DNA from 3 places in the Aeromonas sp. ASNIH7 genome. Region 3 is predicted to be linked to each of the others. Evidence: riboswitches for the same ligand, from Rfam matches in the RefSeq annotation. Region 3 holds a riboswitch; each other region holds the start of a gene.

Region 1 (5,783 bases), 1.8 Mb from region 3:
GAGATGGGGGTGGGCATACTGGCGGACATGGCGTTCGATTCCCAGCGGGACAAGGGGCTGGTGCAACTGGACGGCAGTCGGTTGTTTGCGCCGCACACCGCCTGGATCGGCCTCAAGCAGGGGCAGTTCCAGCACAACTTTGCCTGGCAGTTCATCCAGCTCTGCAACCCCGAGCTGGCGCTGGCGGAGATCCAGGCCCGCGCCATGAGCAACGAGCCCCTGCTCGACTATCAGATCTGAACCGAGGGATGGATGAAAAACGGGGAGCCATGGGCTCCCCGTTTGTTTGATGTTGACCTGATCTGGCACCGGAAGCGCCGAGCGGCTTCTCGCCAGGTCGGATACGTCCCATCACTGCGCTGTCCAGGCCTCCTGCCAGTGGGAGCCTACGCCCGGTTCATACTGGGTGGCCGTGCTCGCCCACTGGCTGCACCAGCCGCTGTAGGGGAAGGGTTTGCACTGATAGACCTTGCCGTTCTTCGGCTGCAGCACCCGGGTTCCGGCGGTGTAGGACTTGAGGCCGTCCGGGAAAGTGAACTGGTAATCGCCCCCGCTTGCCGGATCCTTGAACATGAGGTCCAGGGTCTGCTGCACCGCGTCACCACCGGCCTTGGGCTTGCCCTCGATCACCAGCTGATGGTGGCCTGCACTCAAGCCGGTCAGCGCCATGGAGAAACTCTGGCTGCCGTCCTTGATGTCGGCACTGCTCTGTCCCCTGGCGACACCGCCGTGGTCATAGAGGGTGTTGGTGATGGCGAGATCCCCCTGGGCCGTGACGGTGAAAGTCAGGGTGAGCTTGCCGTTGTCGAGCGTGTAGTCGCTCGCCAGACCGCTCACGCTGATCCCGTTCTCAACCGGGGGCTGCTGTTGCTCAAGCTGGATCTCGACCCGTTGCAGGTTGCTGCCAGCCTTGAGGTAGACCGGGTTCTGGCCATAGACGGGGTTGAACTGGCCGTCCGTGCCTTGCTGGCCCGCACGGATCTGGCTCTGCTCGGCGTTGATCTTGCTCGCCAGGGCGTGGGCCCAGTTGTTCTTCTGGCCCTGCTCGGTGCTGGCGATGGTCAGCTCGGTCTGGAGATCGGTGCGCTCGCCATTGGCATCGAACACCCGGGTTCTGGCTTTGTCACCCGCCACCAGGTCGATGGAGGGATAGATGGTCCCTCCCTGGTTCCAGGTCAGCGGTGGCTGGGTGCCATCCTTGAACCGGGCGTCGATCAGGTTGTAGAAGCTGTTGGCGGTATCCCCTACCTCCCACACCCCGAGAATGACCTGATAACCGGTACGCGGGGGCAGGGTGCACTGATGGGTCACCTGTTTGGGGGGCTGCACCATGTTGCCCTCGATGACGCAGAAGGGATTGAGATCGAACGCATCCCGGGTGAGGGGCTGGTTCGGGTTCCAGTCCTGCTTGGTGAGGTAGTAGCGCCAGTTGCGGGTCACGTGGTTGGCGGTGAAGGTCCAGCTGATGGCGAAGGGACCGGCCTGCACTTCACGCTTGGTCCAGCGATCGAGGGTCTGGGTGTTGAGCTCGCCGAATTGGGGGTGACCGGCCGAGGCTATCTGGCCGTCGGCGGGGCCGCCATCGGGGAAGCCGGAGGGGGCTTCCAGGCTCTGGGGTTCCCACTGGATGGCGCCACACTGGCTGTTGCCCCCTGTCTTGCACAGGTAGTTGCGCCCTTCGGGCTGGCTGATGTAGCCGTGAGCGAGTACGCCGCCACTGGCCAGCAGCGCCAGCGCTGCCGCGAGATGGGTGAGTCGGATATTTGCTGCCATACATTCCTCTGTTCGGTGATGTGGGCAGTCACGTTGGCAGGGGAGTTCCCCGAAACACGGTGCTGCAACCCCGCTATCCTGGACAGCTTGTCTTTAGACCGGAGGCTTTGCGTCCTGGCCTTTCAACCAGTTTGCCAAATGACTACAGAAAGGATCATGGTGCCGCCTGTGGCGACCACTCATCATGACTATATTTTGTTAAAAAAATAAGTGTGAAAATTGACAGTGCCATCTCATCGGAGCAGCGCATCAGCAGCAGATCACTCCATCGGGATCTGCGCGCTGGTTCAGTGCGAGAGGGTGGCCCGGGAGAGGCTCCCGTGGCCATGACAGGAAAGGAGCCCCTGCCAGACTGGCAGGGGTTCACGGGGCCACTCAGTGGCGGGGTTGCATGCCTGCTCGGGAAGAGGACGCCTGGGTCGGTCGCATCATCCTGTCCTGGGCTTGGGCGTTGTCCAGCTTGAACACCGCCAGTCGCTCGTCGAGGCTTCGGGAGAGACCGGCCAGCAGTTCGCTCTCCTGGGCCAACTGGGAGGCCGCCTGGGACATCTCGAGTGCCGAGTCGTTGATGCCGCTGACGTTGCGGTTCATGTCTTCCGCCACCATGCTCTGCTGCTCCGCCGCCGTGGCGATCTGGGTCGCCATGTCGCTCACGTGCTGGATGTGATTGACGATGAGGGAGAGATCCTGCCCCGCCTTCTCGGACTGGTTGACGCTGCTCTCCGCCAGCTTGCGGCTGGCGTCCATGGCGTTGGCGGCGGTGACAGCCCGTTGCTGCAACTGGGTGATGGTACTCTGGATCTCCTCGGTGGAGTGGCGGGTGCGACTGGCCAACTGGCGCACCTCGTCGGCCACCACGGCGAAGCCACGGCCCTGCTCGCCGGCCCGGGCCGCCTCGATGGCGGCGTTGAGGGCCAGCAGGTTGGTCTGCTCCGAGATGGCGCTGATGACCGCCGTCACCTCGCTTATCTGCATCACCCCCTCCTTGAGCTGGTTGACCTGCGAGGTGGCCTGATCCACCTCGGTGGCCAGCGCCTGGATGCCGTGCACGCTGGCATGGACATCCTGGTTGCCGAGCCCGGCCTCGCTGGTGGCATCCTGGGTGTCGCGGGCCGTATTCTCGGCGTGACCCGCCACGTCGGCGATGGTGGCGCTCATCTCGTTCATGGCGGTGGCGAGCTGGGCGAGCTGATCCCGCTGACTGTTGACCGCCTGGTTGGTCTGTTCGGCGGAGGCGGCGATGCGCAGGGCGGCATCCGCCACGTTGCGGGCCCCCAGGCTCGCTTCCAGCAGGGCGCGGCGGATGGCATCCAGCCCCTGGTTGGTGGAGCTGGCGACGGCGCCGAGCTCATCCCTGCCCAGCACCGGGATGCTGACCACCAGATCGCCAGCTGCGACCCGGGCCAGGGCCTTGTTGATCTCGGCCAGGGGATTGACGATGGAGCGGCTGATGGCGAGTCCCAGCAGCCCCATCAACAGGATCACCAGCAAGGTGGCGCCACCCATCCACTCATATTGCGACCACATAGTGGCCTCAATGTCCTGCAACAACACACCGGAGCCCAGGATCCAGCCCCAGGGCTGGTAGCCCGTCACCAGCGACATCTTCTGGGCCGCCTCGCCGGACGGGGAGACCCACTGATACTCCAGCCTGCCCTGGTGGCCGCCCTTGCCGAGATCCACCATGTGCTGCCAGTGGGACTCGGCAGGGTTGTTGCCCATCTGCTGGCCGACCAGCTCGGGTTTGGCGGGATGCACCACCACCCGACGGTCTTCATCCAGTACGAACAGGTAGTTGTCCCCGTCAAAGCGCATGCTGTCGAGCATGGCCTTGGCCTGTGCCTTGGCCTGCTCCGGGGGGAGGGTGGCGGCCAGGGCCTGGATCCGGCTCATGGCCAGATCCAGCACCGCCTGCAGCCTGGCTTCCCGTTCACTCATCAGATTGCGGTGCAGGGCACTGGCCGAGATGAGCAGCAGTGCGATGAAGCCGACCAGGGCCAGTGAGAGCAGCAGCATCAGTTTGCGACTCACGGCAATATCACCGAGCTTGAACATAGTCTTATCCTTACTTTCCCATGCGGGTCTGATTGTGGCCGTTCTAGCGGCCGGACCTGATTATTGTTGTTTTTAACATACCATTAACTTTCAATGGGTTGCGGTGGAAAACAGCCAATTGAGCAGTTTGACAACCAGTATAGCCAGCAGACAGAAACCCTCGCTTTTGATAGCGTGATGGCGCGCATCCCGGCGCACAATTTGTCTGCTCCATTCGCAAGAAGTGTGAATGGGTTGGCATTTCACCAAAAAGGAGTGGGCGCCCCCGTGGTCGCCCCATAACAAGAGGGAAGTTATGAGTTCCATTGCCAGGAATTATCTCAACCAGCTCAATGCCGATTACCTGCAGGTGCACAGACGCAAGGAGGACCTGTTCTGGTCCACCTACATGGGCACCAGCGACGATCAGGCAGGCTTCACCGCGGCCGAACAGGCCTACAAGGCGTTCTGTGCCGATCCTGCCCGCCTGCCGGTGCTGCGGGAGATGCATGCCCAGGCCGAAGAGGCGGATCTCAGGCGCGGCCTGGGGGGCTGGATCGCCTTCTTCGAGTGCAACGTCATCGAAGATCCCGCTGCCTCCGCCCTGATGGACGAGCTGGTGGCCGCCGAGGCGGATCTCTTCGCCCGTCGTAAGGGGTTGAAGCTGACCTTGCTGGACGAGCAGGGCCGCCAGGTCCCCGGCAGTCTGCCCGCCGCCAGCACAGCGCTGGCCGCAAGTCGCGACGAGCCGGTGCGCCAGAGCGCGCTCGCCATGTTCCACACCCTGGAGCAGTGGGTGGTCGACAACGGCTATCTGGCCATCGTCGCGCTGCGCAACCGCTTCGCCCGTGCCATGGGCTATCGCGACTACTTCGATTACAAGGTGCACAAGAACGAGCAGATGAGCCCGGAGCAGCTGTTTGCCATTCTTGACGACTTCATCGCCCGCACCGATGCTCGCTTGCACCAGAGTCTGGCGGAGCTGAAAGCGGCCAAGGGGGACGCAGCCCTGCTGCCCCACAACCTGCGCTACAGCGTGAGTGGTGACGTGACCCGCCAGCTCGACCCTTACGTGCCTTTCTCCCGGGCGCTGAAGGATTGGGTCGAGAGCTTCCGCCGCCTCGGCATCCAGTATCGCGGTGCCACCCTCACCCTGGATCTGCTGACCCGGGAGGGAAAATACGAGAACGGCTTCTGTCATGGCCCGGTGCCGAGCTTCTGGCAGGAAGGGGAGTGGGTGCCGGCGGTGGTCAATTTCACCAGCCTGGCCAATCCGGCCCAGGTGGGCAGCGGCTGGAGCGGGCTCAACACCTTGTTCCACGAGGGCGGCCACGCGGCGCACTTTGCCAACGTCACCGGCAACGCCCCCTGCTTCTCCCAGGAGTTTCCGCCCACCTCCATGGCCTATGCCGAGACCCAGTCCATGTTCTGCGACAGCCTGCTGGACGACGCGGACTGGCTCAAGCGCTACGCCAGAAACGCGGCGGGAGAACCCATCCCCGATGCGCTTATCCAGGCCATGATTGAAGCGCGCCAGCCATTTCGCGCCTTCAACGAGCGCCAGATTGCGCTGGTGGCCTACTTCGAGCGGGATCTCTACGCCATGGCAGAGAGCGAGCGCACCCCGGCCGCCGTGCTGGCCCTGGCCCGCAAGTGGGAGCGCAAGATCCTGGGGGTGGAGAGCCCGCGCCCGCTGCTGGCGATCCCGCACCTTCTGAACCAGGAGTCGGCCTGTGCCTATCACGGCTATCTGCTGGCGCTGATGGCGGTGGAGCAGACCCGCGCCTACTTCCTGAAACGCGACGGCTACCTCACCGACAACCCGCGCATCGGACCGGATCTGGCCGCCCACTACTGGGGACCGGGCAACGGCATGACCCATGACGAGACGCTGCAGAGCCTCACCGGCGAGGGTTTCAGTGCGGTGCCGCTGGCAGAGGCGTGCAACCGGAGTGCCGCCGAGGCGTGGCAACAGG
Region 2 (5,783 bases), 2.1 Mb from region 3:
ACGATCAGGCGGTACTCGTTGTAGCTGTAGCCGACCATGGCCTCCAGATTGACAGGGGCATCGCCGATGCGCAGGTAACCCTGCTCCGGCTCCCAGGCGGGCAGCCAGGGGAGCTTGCCGTCCCCCGCCTTGACGTCCGACTCGAGGAAGACCCGGTTGCTGGCGTTGGCCTCGGCCAGCGCCACGGCCTCGGGGCTGCTCGCCACATGGAGCTGGGTCGGCTTCATCAGCGGGGCGCCGTGAGCGAGCACCAGGTTGTTGCGCCGGGCGGCATAGTCGTAGCTGAAGTTGCGGCTTATCTTGAGGGCGCTGTCGGCGTCAAGGCGTACCCGCATCCCTTCGTGACGCTCCAGGGCCCGGGCCAGGGTTTCCCCCTCCAGTACCCGCAGCGCCGTGGCGGCCGGGGCGGCGCCCTGGGCCAGGGTTGTCAGGCGCGGCGTGCTGCCGTCAAACAGGGGCTTGAGCTGGGTGTGGCCGTAATACCTGACTCTTATACACAAGTAGCGCCCTGAACGGAACCATTCCCGTTTTCCAGGATCTGATCTTCCATGTGACCTCCTAACATGGTAACGATCATGATAACTTCTGCTCTTCATCGTGCGGCTGACTGGGCTAAATCTGTGTTCTCTTCGGCGGCGCTGGGTGATCCTCGCCGTACCACCCGTCTGGTTAACGTCGCCGCTCAATTGGCAAAATGTTCTGGAAAATCAATAACCATCTCATCAGAGGGCTGTGAAGCCATGCAGGAAGGCGCTTACCGATTTATCCGCAATCCCAACGTCTCTGCCGAGGCGATCAGAAAGGCTGGCGCCATGCAAACCGTCAAGTTAGCTCAGGCGTTTCCCGAACTGCTGGCCATTGAGGACACCACTTCTTTGAGTTATCGCCACCAGGTCGCCGAAGAGCTTGGCAAGCTGGGTGCTATTGGAGATAAATCCCGCGGATGGTGGGTTCACTCCGTTCTCTTGCTCGAGGCCACTACATTCCGCACCGTAGGATTACTGCATCAGGAGTGGTGGATGCGCCCGGATGACCCTGCCGACGCGGATGAAAAGGAGAGTGGCAAATGGCTGGCTGCGGCCGCAACTAGCCGGTTACGCATGGGCAGTATGATGAGCAACGTGATTGCGGTCTGTGACCGCGAAGCCGATATCCATGCTTACCTGCAGGACAAACTGACACATAAAGAGCGATTTGTAGTGCGCTCCAAGCACCCGCGCAAGGACACTGGCTCCGGATTGTATCTGTACGACCATCTGAAAAACCAACCGGAGCTGGGTGGCTATCAGATCAGCATCCCGCAAAAGGGCGTGGTGGATAAACGCGGTAAACGTAAAAATCGACCCGCCCGCAAGGCGAGCTTGAGCCTGCGCAGTGGGCGCATCACGCTAAAACAGGGGAATATCACGCTCAATGCGGTGTTGGCCGAGGAGATTAACCCGCCCAAGGGTGAGACCCCGTTGAAATGGTTGTTGTTAACCAGTGAACCCGTCGAGTCACTAGCCCAAGCCTTGCGGGTCATCGACATATACACCCATCGCTGGCGGATCGAGGAGTTCCATAAGGCATGGAAAACCGGAGCTGGAGCCGAGAGGCAACGCATGGAGGAGCCGGATAATCTGGAGCGGATGGTCTCGATCCTCTCGTTTGTCGCGGTCAGGCTGTTACAGCTCAGAGAAAGCTTCACGCTGCCGCAAGCACTCAGGGCGCAAGGGCTGCTAAAGGAAGCGGAACACGTAGAAAGCCAGTCAGCTGAAACGGTGCTGACTCAGGATGAATGTCAGCTACTGGGCTATCTGGACAAGGGAAAACGCAAGCGCAAAGAGAAAGCAGGTAGCTTGCAGTGGGCTTACATGGCGATAGCCAGACTGGGCGGTTTTATGGACAGCAAGCGAACCGGAATTGCCAGCTGGGGCGCCCTCTGGGAAGGTTGGGAAGCCCTGCAAAGTAAACTGGATGGCTTTCTTGCCGCCAAGGATCTGATGGCGCAGGGGATCAAGATCTGATCAAGAGACAGCCGTAATACTCCTCGACCTTGGCCTCCAGACAGACCAGGGCGCCCGGCTGGATGTCCGGGTACTTGCTGGCGAAGTTCTTGTCGTTGAGGTAGACGAAAATGCCGTCCGACGTCTCGGGGTTGCCGTCCCCCTGCACATCCAGCAGGTAGAAGCCCTTGTTGAGGCTTTCCCCCAGACCCGAGACCACCGCCTTGACCGAGACGCTCTGGGCGCTTTCGAACTGATCGTCCGGGACGAGGGGGCTCTTGTCGCCGCTGCCCTGGATGGCGGGGATGGGGGTGAGGGCACTGTCGGCCGGGCAACTGAAGCCGGCGGCGTAGAGAGACGGGGACGCGAGCGCGAGCCCCACGGCCAGCGACAGCAGGGTAGGTGTTCCTTTCATGGGTATTCCTTTTTTTATTTTGCCAGTGTTTCCATAGCCTTGGCATCGTGGCCAAGGGCGCGCATTGTCACATTTCTGGCAGCTCTGACCAGTGAACCAACGCACATTATGAGGAGACAAAGGAGCCCATCTGCCATTTTTTGACGTGGCTAACAGTTTGATATTGATGATCTATTTGTCATCAGGTGGGAGCGAAAAGTGTGAGGCCGCCAGCATTCACATATTTTCCTTCGAGAATAAAGATTGAGCAGTGGTCACTTGCTTCCTATACTCGAGCCGTTCCTCACGGAACCCAGGCAAAGGGCAAACCGGCAGTGATGCCGGGACGCAAAGCCTCCGATCTGTCCCATCCGGGCCAGACAGCGGGGTTACCCAGGGTGACTTGAGGGTTTGTGGCCCGTCCATGGCCTGTTGTCGCTCCCTTGTTCCCTGTTGCGATTGCGCTTTTCCCGGTATTGAAGCCAAGACAAAACAAGGAAGATAACAATATGCAACAGATCTTGAGGCCCAGCAGGCTTGCCATGCTGGTCGCCCTTGCGGCCGTCCCTGCCTGGGCGCAGGCCGCTTACCCCGCCTATCAGGCCGGCACCGCCTACAAGGCTGGCGACATCGTCAGCAACGCAGGCGCCCTCTATGAATGCAAGGAATTCCCTTACTCCGGCTGGTGCGGCGCGTCCCCCTACCACTATGCCCCCGGGGTCGGCACCGTCTGGGCCGATGCCTGGAAGCTGTATGGTGGCGAGGTGCCGCCACCGTCCCTGGTCGTCGCCATCGGCTCCCCCGCCGTGGGTGCCAGCGTCAGCGAGGGGGCCAGTGTGGCCCTGGCGGTGACGTTGAGCGGCCCGGTCACGGCGCTCGCCCGGGTGGAATACCTCATCGACGGCACCCTGGTCGCCACCGCCACGGCTTCTCCCTGGAGTGCCAGCTGGTCTGCTGCCGGTGCGGGCAATCACGCCCTCAAGGCCCGGGCGCTGGATAAAGACGGCAAGGTGCTGAGCGAGGCGGATTCGAGCTTCAAGGTCGCCGCCGTGGTGGCGCCAGAGGCGCCCAGGGTGAGCATCGCAAGCCCCGCCGCCGGTGCCAGGGTGACCCTGGGCCGCGCCCTCACCGTGAGCGGCAATGTCACCGACGCCAATGACGACGTCGCCAAGGTCGAGCTCTTCGTGAATGGCCAGAAGGTGGGCGAGGACACCAGCGCCCCCTGGCAGCTGAGCTGGACGCCCCAGAACAAGGGGCTGACCGGCCTCAAGCTGGTGGCGACCGACAAGACCAACCTCTCTGGCGAGTCGGCCCAGGTGGACGTGCAGGTGGAAGAGGCGGCCCTGCCCCCTACCGGCGGCAACCTCTCCTGCGACGTGCGCCAGATCTACCGCGCCGACGGCAGCGAGTGCATGGGGGATGACCACGGCCGCCGCGTCATCGGGTATTTCACCTCCTGGCGCACCGGCAAGAACGGCCTGCCCGCCTACCTGGTGAGCGACATTCCCTGGGACAAGATCACCCACATCAACTACGCCTTCGCGGCGGTGGACGAGCAGAGTCACACCATCAAGGTGGATGACGCCGCCACCAAGCTGACCTGGAACGGGGTGCCGGGCGCCGAGATGGATCCGGAGTTCGCCTATCAGGGCCACTTCAACCTGCTGTCCAAGTACAAGAAGCAGTACCCGGACGTGAAGACCCTCATCTCCGTCGGGGGCTGGGCCGATACCCGCGGCTTCTACGCCGCCACCACCAAGGGTGACTGCTCGGTCAACACCGCCGGCATCAACGCCTTTGCCGACTCGGCCGTGGGCTTCATCCGCCAGTACGGCTTCGATGGGGTGGATATCGACTACGAGTACCCCACCTCTATGAAGGATGCGGGCAACCCCAACGATTTCCCGCTCTCCAACCAGTGTCGCGGCAAGCTCTTTGCGAACTATGAAGTGCTGATGAAGACCCTGCGCAACAAGCTCGACAGCGCCGGCACCGAGGACGGTCGCAAGTACATGCTGACCATCGCCTCGCCGGCCTCGGCCTACCTGCTGCGCGGCATGGAGAACTTCCAGGTCACCCAGTACCTCGACTACGTCAACCTGATGACCTATGACTTCCACGGTGCCTGGAACCACTTCGTCGGTCACAACGCCGCCCTGTTCGACAACAAGGCGGATCCCGAGTTGTCCCAGTGGGGTGTCTACACCCAGGCCCAGTTTGGCGGCATCGGCTATCTCAACTCCGCCTGGGCGGCCCACTACTTCCGTGGTGCCCTGGCGGCGGGCAAGATCAACATAGGGGTGCCCTATTACACCCGTGGCTGGCAGGGGGTCAGCGGTGGCACCCACGGTCTGGGTGGCAAGGCGGCGCTGCCGAGCCAGAGCGATTGCCAGCCGGGCACCGGTGGCAGCACCATTCCGTGCGGCAACGGGGCGGTGGGCATCGACAACATCTGGCATGACCTTGACAAGAACGGCAAGGAGATTGGCGGCGGCGCCGTGCCCATGTGGCATGCCAAGAACCTGGAGCACGCGGCCAGCCTCGGCATCACCACCCTGCCGAGCTACGGCCAGGCCTGGGGTCTGGATCCCAACAACCCGGCCCACGTGATGCAAGGCCAGTATGTGCGTTACTACGACGACAAGGCCCATGCGCCCTGGCTCTGGAACGAGCAGAAGAAGGTGTTCCTCTCCACCGAAGATGAAGAGTCCATGGGTCACAAGCTCGACTACATCGTCAAGCGGGGCCTGGGGGGCGTCATGTTCTGGGAGATGGCGGGGGACTATGACTTCGACGCCGCGAAGAACGAGTACGTGATGGGCAGCACCCTCACCAGCCTTGCCTACGAGAAGTTCAGCAAGGCCGACAAGGCGGCCCTGAAGCAGAATGATCTGCCGGCGCCGGCTGCCCAGCTCGACATCGGCGTGAGCCTCTCCGGCTTCAAGGAAGGGGACTCCAACTACCCGATCAACCCGACCCTCAAGCTCACCAACAAGTCGACCCAGACCATACCTGGCGGCACCCGCATCGAGTTCCTGGTCCCCACCTCCACCTCAGACACCATCACCGACCAGAGCGGCATGGGACTGAAAGTGGTGGAGAGCGGCGGCAACCAGAACTCGGACGGCATCGCCAATGAGAAGGACTTCCACAAGGTGGCTCTGACGCTGCCGGTCTGGAAAGCCTGGACGCCGGGCACCGACGTGGAAGTGGCCATGACCTACTACCTGCCGGCCGCCGGCGTGCCGAGTGGCATGCGCCTGATTGCCGGCAGCCAGACCATAGGCCTGAAGTCCGACTTCCCGGCCCTGGCCGAGGCGGTGCTGGGCAGCAGTGGCGGTGGTGACGGCGGCAGCGGTGGCACCACCTGTGCCAGCCAGAACGTCAACCCGGCGGACTACAAC
Region 3 (5,783 bases):
TACTGCCCCTTGGCCTTGACCGAGCGGTCGTTGTCGAAGGTGATGAGGTCGCCACTGCTGGCCTTGAAGACATAGGGGGCCTCGGCTGACTCGTCATAGCCCTGCTCCCAGCCTGCGCCCATGCGGTTGTTGACGATGTCGCGGTAATCCACCACGCCATTTTCCCAGGTACCGCTCACCGGTCCGGTAGCGGTGCCGGTGAAGGGGTTGCCGGCCTGGTAGTTCTTCACTCCGGTCCAGCCACGGCCATACATGGCCGCCCCCACCACTATCTTGCCCGGTGTCACCCCCTGACCCAGCAGCGCCTTGACGCCCTTGTCGGTGGTGTACTTGGTGGCCGGATCCCAGCTGGAGGCAAAGAGGTTGGTCTGGTGGGCCAGATTCGTCAGGTCGAAGGCGCCGCTGAAGTCGTAGCTCATCAGGAAGATGTGGTCCATGTACTGCTGGGCCGCCTGATAATCCACCTTGGCAATCTTGTCACCGCCGGCGCTGATGGCCGAGGTCAGCTCATACTGGCGGCCGGTCTCGGCTTCCAGTTCATCGAGCATGGCTCGCAACTCCTTCATCAGCACCACATAGGTAGCGCCGTCATTCGGGCCGCCCAGGCTGGGGTTGGCCCCCTGTCCGCCCGGGAACTCCCAGTCGATGTCCACGCCGTCGAAGAATTTCCAGGTCTGCAGGAACTCTTTGACCGAGGCGACGAAGGTATCGCGCTTGGTCTTGTCACCCAGGAAATAGAAGGGATCGGAGAGGGTCCATCCGCCGACAGACGGCAGGATCTTGAGGTCCGGGTGGGCCTGTTTGAGGGCCATCAGGTTGCCGAAGTTGCCCTTGTAGGGCTCATCCCAGGCGCTGAGGTTGCCCTGAGACATCTGGATCGCCGCCCAGGGATCATGGATGGAGACCTTGAAGTCTTCGCGGCCCGCACAGGAGCGCTGCAACGCCTCGAAGCTGCCGGAGATCTCTTTGAGGCTGTCGTTGATGCCGTTGCCACCGCAGATGGGGGTGAAGCCGTAGAGGATATGGGTCAGGTTCTGGGCCGGGATCTTGTCCACGGTGAACTTGCGACCATAGACACCCCACTCCACGTAGTAGGCCCCCACCACCTTGCCGGACTTGTTGGCGTAGGGCTTGTTGTTCTCCTTGAGGGGCGCATTGAGCGGCGCCAGGTGGCTGCCGTCGGTATCGGCGACCATCAGCTCCTTCTTGTCGGAGAGGGTGCAGCCATCGGCGTTGCACAGGGCCACCTGCATCTGGTAACGCCCCCCCTTGGTGACCTTGAAGTTGGCGGTACCCGCGGCGGAGGCCGGGCCTGACCACACCTCCTTGCCGTCGAGCAGTACCTTGGCGGTCTGTCCGACGTCACCGGACCAGAGGTTCCAGGTCACGCTGACGGGAGCGCCATCCTTGTGGACGGTCACCAGCTGGTTGTAGGCCGAAGCAGCCTGATTGACTTCAACGATGGCAAACTTGGTGGGGCCGGAGCCAATGGTGGGTTTGCCCGGGGCAGCGGCGAAGGCGGAGGTAGTGCAAAGCCCCCCGACCAGAAGCGCCAGCAGGGAAAGTTTTGGACTTAACATATTTGAACTTCCTTATTTCGTTATTGGAATTAACAACGAAAAAGGCAACGCAACCTGCCAGGTAACGCAGACAACATCGCAACCATGGCTTGGCCCATGGACGATACAACCTGTGGTGGCCCCGCTATCCTAGGTACGCAGACCCTTAGACCGGAAGCTTTGCGTCCCGGACTTTCATCCGGTTTGCCTTTTTGCACAACTTGATTTGCGACAAAAATAATCGCCGAATGACTATAGAGGAGAGTCGCCCGGGTGCCGCCTGCCAAAAGTGACACCCAACAAGACTCAATTATCACCAAACTCGGCAAATGGCGACAAAAGTGGCGCCATCATCGCCGATCATGGCGCCTGGATGGCATCAAAAAAATGTTCAGCCAATGCTCGATTCTGTGAGACCAGTCACTGAACCGGCATCAGCAGGCTGTTCATCAGGGCGCGCAGCTTGAGAGGTTTGACCGGTTTGCTCACGTAGCCGAAGCCGTGCTCACGGATCTGTGCCTGCAACTCGCTCTTGCGATCCGCACTGATGATGATGCCGCCGATACCGTTGCCGTGGGCCAGCCTGATCATGTGCAGCGCCTGCAACCCGGTCTTGCCGTCATCCAGGTGATAATCCGACAGCACCAGCGCAGGCAGGAAGCCGCCGTCGATGATCTCTTCCGCCTGCTCCAGGCTCTGGACACAGCGCACCTCGCAGCCCCAGCGTCCCAACAGCGAGGCCATGGCGATGAGGATATCCTCCTCGTTGTCGATGCAGAGGATCCTGACCCCTTCCAGCTGACTGTCTCGCAGGGCCGGGGTCGTCACCTGGCTGGGGATGACGGGCCGGGTCGCGAGGTTCAGGGTGATGGCAAAGACGGACCCCGCTCCGGGCCAGCTGCGCAGGGAGAGCTGATGACCCAGCACCAGCGAGATGCCGCGGGCGATGGCGAGCCCGAGGCCAAGCCCCTGCTCTCTGGCTGTGCGGGAGTGATCGAGGCGGGAAAACTCGTCGAAGATCGCCTCCTGCTTTCCCTCCGGGATGCCGGGGCCGTTGTCCCACACCTCGATGCGCACCTTCTCCCCCATGCGGCGACAGCCGAGCAGCACCCGACCGCCGGGGTTGTAGCGAAATGCGTTGGTGAGGAAGTTCTGCAACACCCGCCGCAGCAAGCGCACATCGCTGTAGACCGCAAGGCGGCTCTCCACCACGGAGAACTGGATCCCACCGGCCTGGGCCAGCACGCCGAATTCCGCCTTGAGATTGTCCAGCACATCGCTCAGGGCGAAATCGAGCTTCTTCGCCTTGAACTTGCCCGCCTCGAGGCGCGAGATGTCCAGCAGATCCGTGATGAGATCCTCGGTCGCCCCCAGGGCGTCGTCAATGTGGCGAGCGATGCGGGCCGGTTCGTCTTCCGGGGGCAGCATCTCCAGCAAGGAGGAGGTGAAGAGCTTGGCCGCGTTCAGCGGCTGGGTCAGGTCGTGGCTCACCGCCGCAAGGAACCGGCTCTTGGACTGATTTGCCCTCTCCACCTGCTGGTTTACCAGCAGCAGTTGGCGGTTGAGTTCGGAGAGCTCGTGGGTGCGCTCAGCCACCCGCGCCTCCAGGTGCTCGTTCGCTTCCCGCAGCACCCGCTCCGCCGCCCTGAACGGGGTGATATCGGTGAAGGTCATGACAAAGCCCCCCGCAGGCATGGGGTTGCCCTGCATCTCGATGACTCGGCCATCGGGACGCTCCCGCGCCGAGACATGGGGGCTGCCACGCTTCATGAAGGCAACCCGCCGCGCCACCTGGGCCTCGATGTCTCCCTGGCCGCACAACCCCTGTCCAGCGTTGTAGCGGATGATCTCCTCGATGGAACGGCCCACCTGAATGAGACCGGGGGGATAGGAGAACAGCTCGATGTAGCGTCGGTTCCAGGCCACCAGCCTGAGCTCCCTGTCCACCACGGAGATCCCCTGCCCCATGTGTTCGATTGCCCCCTGCAACAGGCCGCGGTTGAAGCGGAACATGTCGGAGGCCTCGTCCACTATGGTGGCGATCTCCTCGAGCTGCATGTTGCGTCCCTGCAGGGCAGAGGCCAGCACCAGGCGGGCGGACGAGGTGCCGAATACCCCCGCCAGCAGTCGCTCCGTGTGGGCGATGAGCTCGGCGGAGGCCTGCATCTGGGGCGCCAAGGTGCCTCCCCGCTCGCCGGCGAAGCGGCCGAAAGCCCGTTTGACGCGGCTGGAACCGACGAAGCGGGCCGCCAGCATCTCCAGCTCCTTCACCGAGACCCGCGCATGATAGAGCGCCGAGGTATCCCGGCTCGTCTTGCCGACGAAGTTGGCGGCCTGCAGCCGCTCGCTCACCGCCGCCCGTGACAGCAGGGAGCCCGCCACATAGCCGGCGAGGTTGAGCAGAAGACTCAGGAAGAGGCACCAGGCCCCCAGGCTCAGATCCCGCACCGCCGGCCAGTCTGGGGGCGCCAGCAGGGCTTCGAGGGGGGAGCCAGCCAGCAGTCCGCTCTCCGCCAGCAGGGTCACGAACCAGAGGCTGACCCCGAGGGCGAGCCCGAGATAGACCCCCTTGCGATTGCCATGACGCCAGTACAGGCCGAGCAGCAGGGCCGGTGCGAACTGGGCCACGGCCCCGAACGAAAGATAACCGATGCGCGACAGACTGGTGAGATCCCCGAGCCAGAGATAGAGCGCCCAGGCCGCCAGCAAAATCAGCAAGATGGCGCCCCGACGCACCTGCAGCAGCAACCGCATCAGGCGCTCGTCCCGCCCCTGTTGCCAGACCCGGCGCAGCAGGACCGGCAACACCAGATCGTTGCTCACCATGATGGCCAGGGCGATGGTGCAGACGATCACCATGCCGGTGGCCGCCGAGGTACCGCCGAGAAATGCCAGCATCGCCATGCCGTCGAATCCGAGGGACATGGGGAGGCTTATCACATAGGTGTCCGAGGCCATGTCTGCCCCGACCCACTGCTTGCCTGCCAGCGCCAGCGGCCAGATGAAGAGCCCCATCAGGAAGAGATAGAGGGGGAAGATCCAGCGGGCCCAGTGCAGATCCTGCCCCTGGTTGTTCTCCACCACGGTCACGTGAAACTGGCGCGGCAGGCAGATGACGGCACACATGGCGATCAGGGTGTAGATGGCGAGCTCCAGCAGACTGCCCGGCGTCACCGCCACCACCGCATCGAGGAAGTCGCCCGCCACCAGGGTACGCGCCTCGCTCGGTCTGGCGATGATGAGCCAGAGCGCAAAGCCCCCCACCGCCATGAAGGCGAGCAGCTTGACCACGGACTCGAAGGCGATGGCCACCACCATGCCCCTGTGGTGCTCGGTGGCATCCAGGTTGCGGGTGCCGAACAGAATGCTGAACAGGGCCAGCAGCAGGGTGACCCCCAGCGCCAGCTCCGCCATGTTGCTGGTGGGGCTGACCCCCGTGCTGTTGGCCATCAGCAGATCGAGCCCGGTGACGATCGCCTTGAGCTGCAGCACCAGATAGGGAAGTATCCCCATGACGGCGATGAGGCTGATCACCATGGCCAGGCGCTGGGACTTGCCATAACGGGCGGCAATGAAATCGGCGATGGAGGTGATGTGCTCGCGCTTGGCCACCAGGATGAGGCGGGCCAGCAGGCGCCAGCCAAACAGGAACACCAGCATGGGGCCCAGGTAGATGGGCACCGGCGACCAGGGGGATTCGCTGGCTTGGCCCACGGTGCCGAAGAAGGTCCAGGAGGTGCAATAGACCGCCAGCGACAGGCTGTAGAGCAGAGGCTGCCCCTTGGGGCGACGGCGCTTGTTCTTGTCCGCCACATAGGCGATGAGGAACAGCAAGCCCAGATAGGCGAGCGACAACCCGATCAGCAGCCATCCTTGGTGCATATCTCTACTTCCCTTTTCCAGATAAGTCGGAGGCCTGCCGCGCCAGAGACCGGCAGACCTGTGTCATCGGCCCTGTTCAGGGCTCTCTTCACGCAGCCGCAACACGAAGACCGGCAGCACTACCAGCACCATGATAAAGAAGATGCCGCCTCCCAGCGGCTCGAACAGCACGCCGCAGATCGCCATCAGGGCCGCCACCGTCATGCCGAGGCCGAGCGCCGCATAGAGCGCCTGGGTGGGGATCTGCTGCTCCGCGGGCAACTGGCGGGTCATGAAGCGGATGGCGCCGAGGTGACTGACGCAGAAGGTGACCCCGTGCAGCAGCTGGCCGAGCACCAGCAC

The links. A riboswitch is a leader RNA that binds a small molecule or an ion and turns the genes downstream of it on or off. The one in region 3 is predicted to bind cyclic di-GMP.
Region 1: linked by a shared signal. The riboswitch ahead of gbpA (N-acetylglucosamine-binding protein GbpA) and the one ahead of C2U47_RS04970 (glycosyl hydrolase family 18 protein) in region 3 are both predicted to bind cyclic di-GMP.
Region 2: linked by a shared signal. The riboswitch ahead of C2U47_RS14800 (glycosyl hydrolase family 18 protein) and the one ahead of C2U47_RS04970 (glycosyl hydrolase family 18 protein) in region 3 are both predicted to bind cyclic di-GMP.

What each region holds. Positions count from the first base shown of each region.
Region 1 covers NZ_CP026226.1:2,886,094-2,891,876, forward strand. The annotation lists gene cbl (HTH-type transcriptional regulator Cbl) at 1-240, shown strand, start outside; gene gbpA (N-acetylglucosamine-binding protein GbpA) at 352-1,773, opposite strand; cyclic di-GMP riboswitch class I at 1,834-1,919, opposite strand; gene C2U47_RS13595 (methyl-accepting chemotaxis protein) at 2,149-3,828, opposite strand; gene C2U47_RS13600 (M3 family metallopeptidase) at 4,124-5,783, shown strand, end outside.
Region 2 covers NZ_CP026226.1:3,141,869-3,147,651, forward strand. The annotation lists partial or broken gene C2U47_RS14785 (ExeM/NucH family extracellular endonuclease) at 1-482, opposite strand, end outside; gene C2U47_RS14790 (IS4-like element ISAeme22 family transposase) at 576-2,006, shown strand; partial or broken gene C2U47_RS14795 (ExeM/NucH family extracellular endonuclease) at 2,020-2,400, opposite strand; cyclic di-GMP riboswitch class I at 2,693-2,776, shown strand; gene C2U47_RS14800 (glycosyl hydrolase family 18 protein) at 2,889-5,783, shown strand, end outside.
Region 3 covers NZ_CP026226.1:1,091,574-1,097,356, forward strand. The annotation lists gene C2U47_RS04970 (glycosyl hydrolase family 18 protein) at 1-1,580, opposite strand, end outside; cyclic di-GMP riboswitch class I at 1,692-1,778, opposite strand; gene C2U47_RS04975 (hybrid sensor histidine kinase/response regulator) at 1,980-5,441, opposite strand; gene C2U47_RS04980 (3-phenylpropionate MFS transporter) at 5,505-5,783, opposite strand, start outside.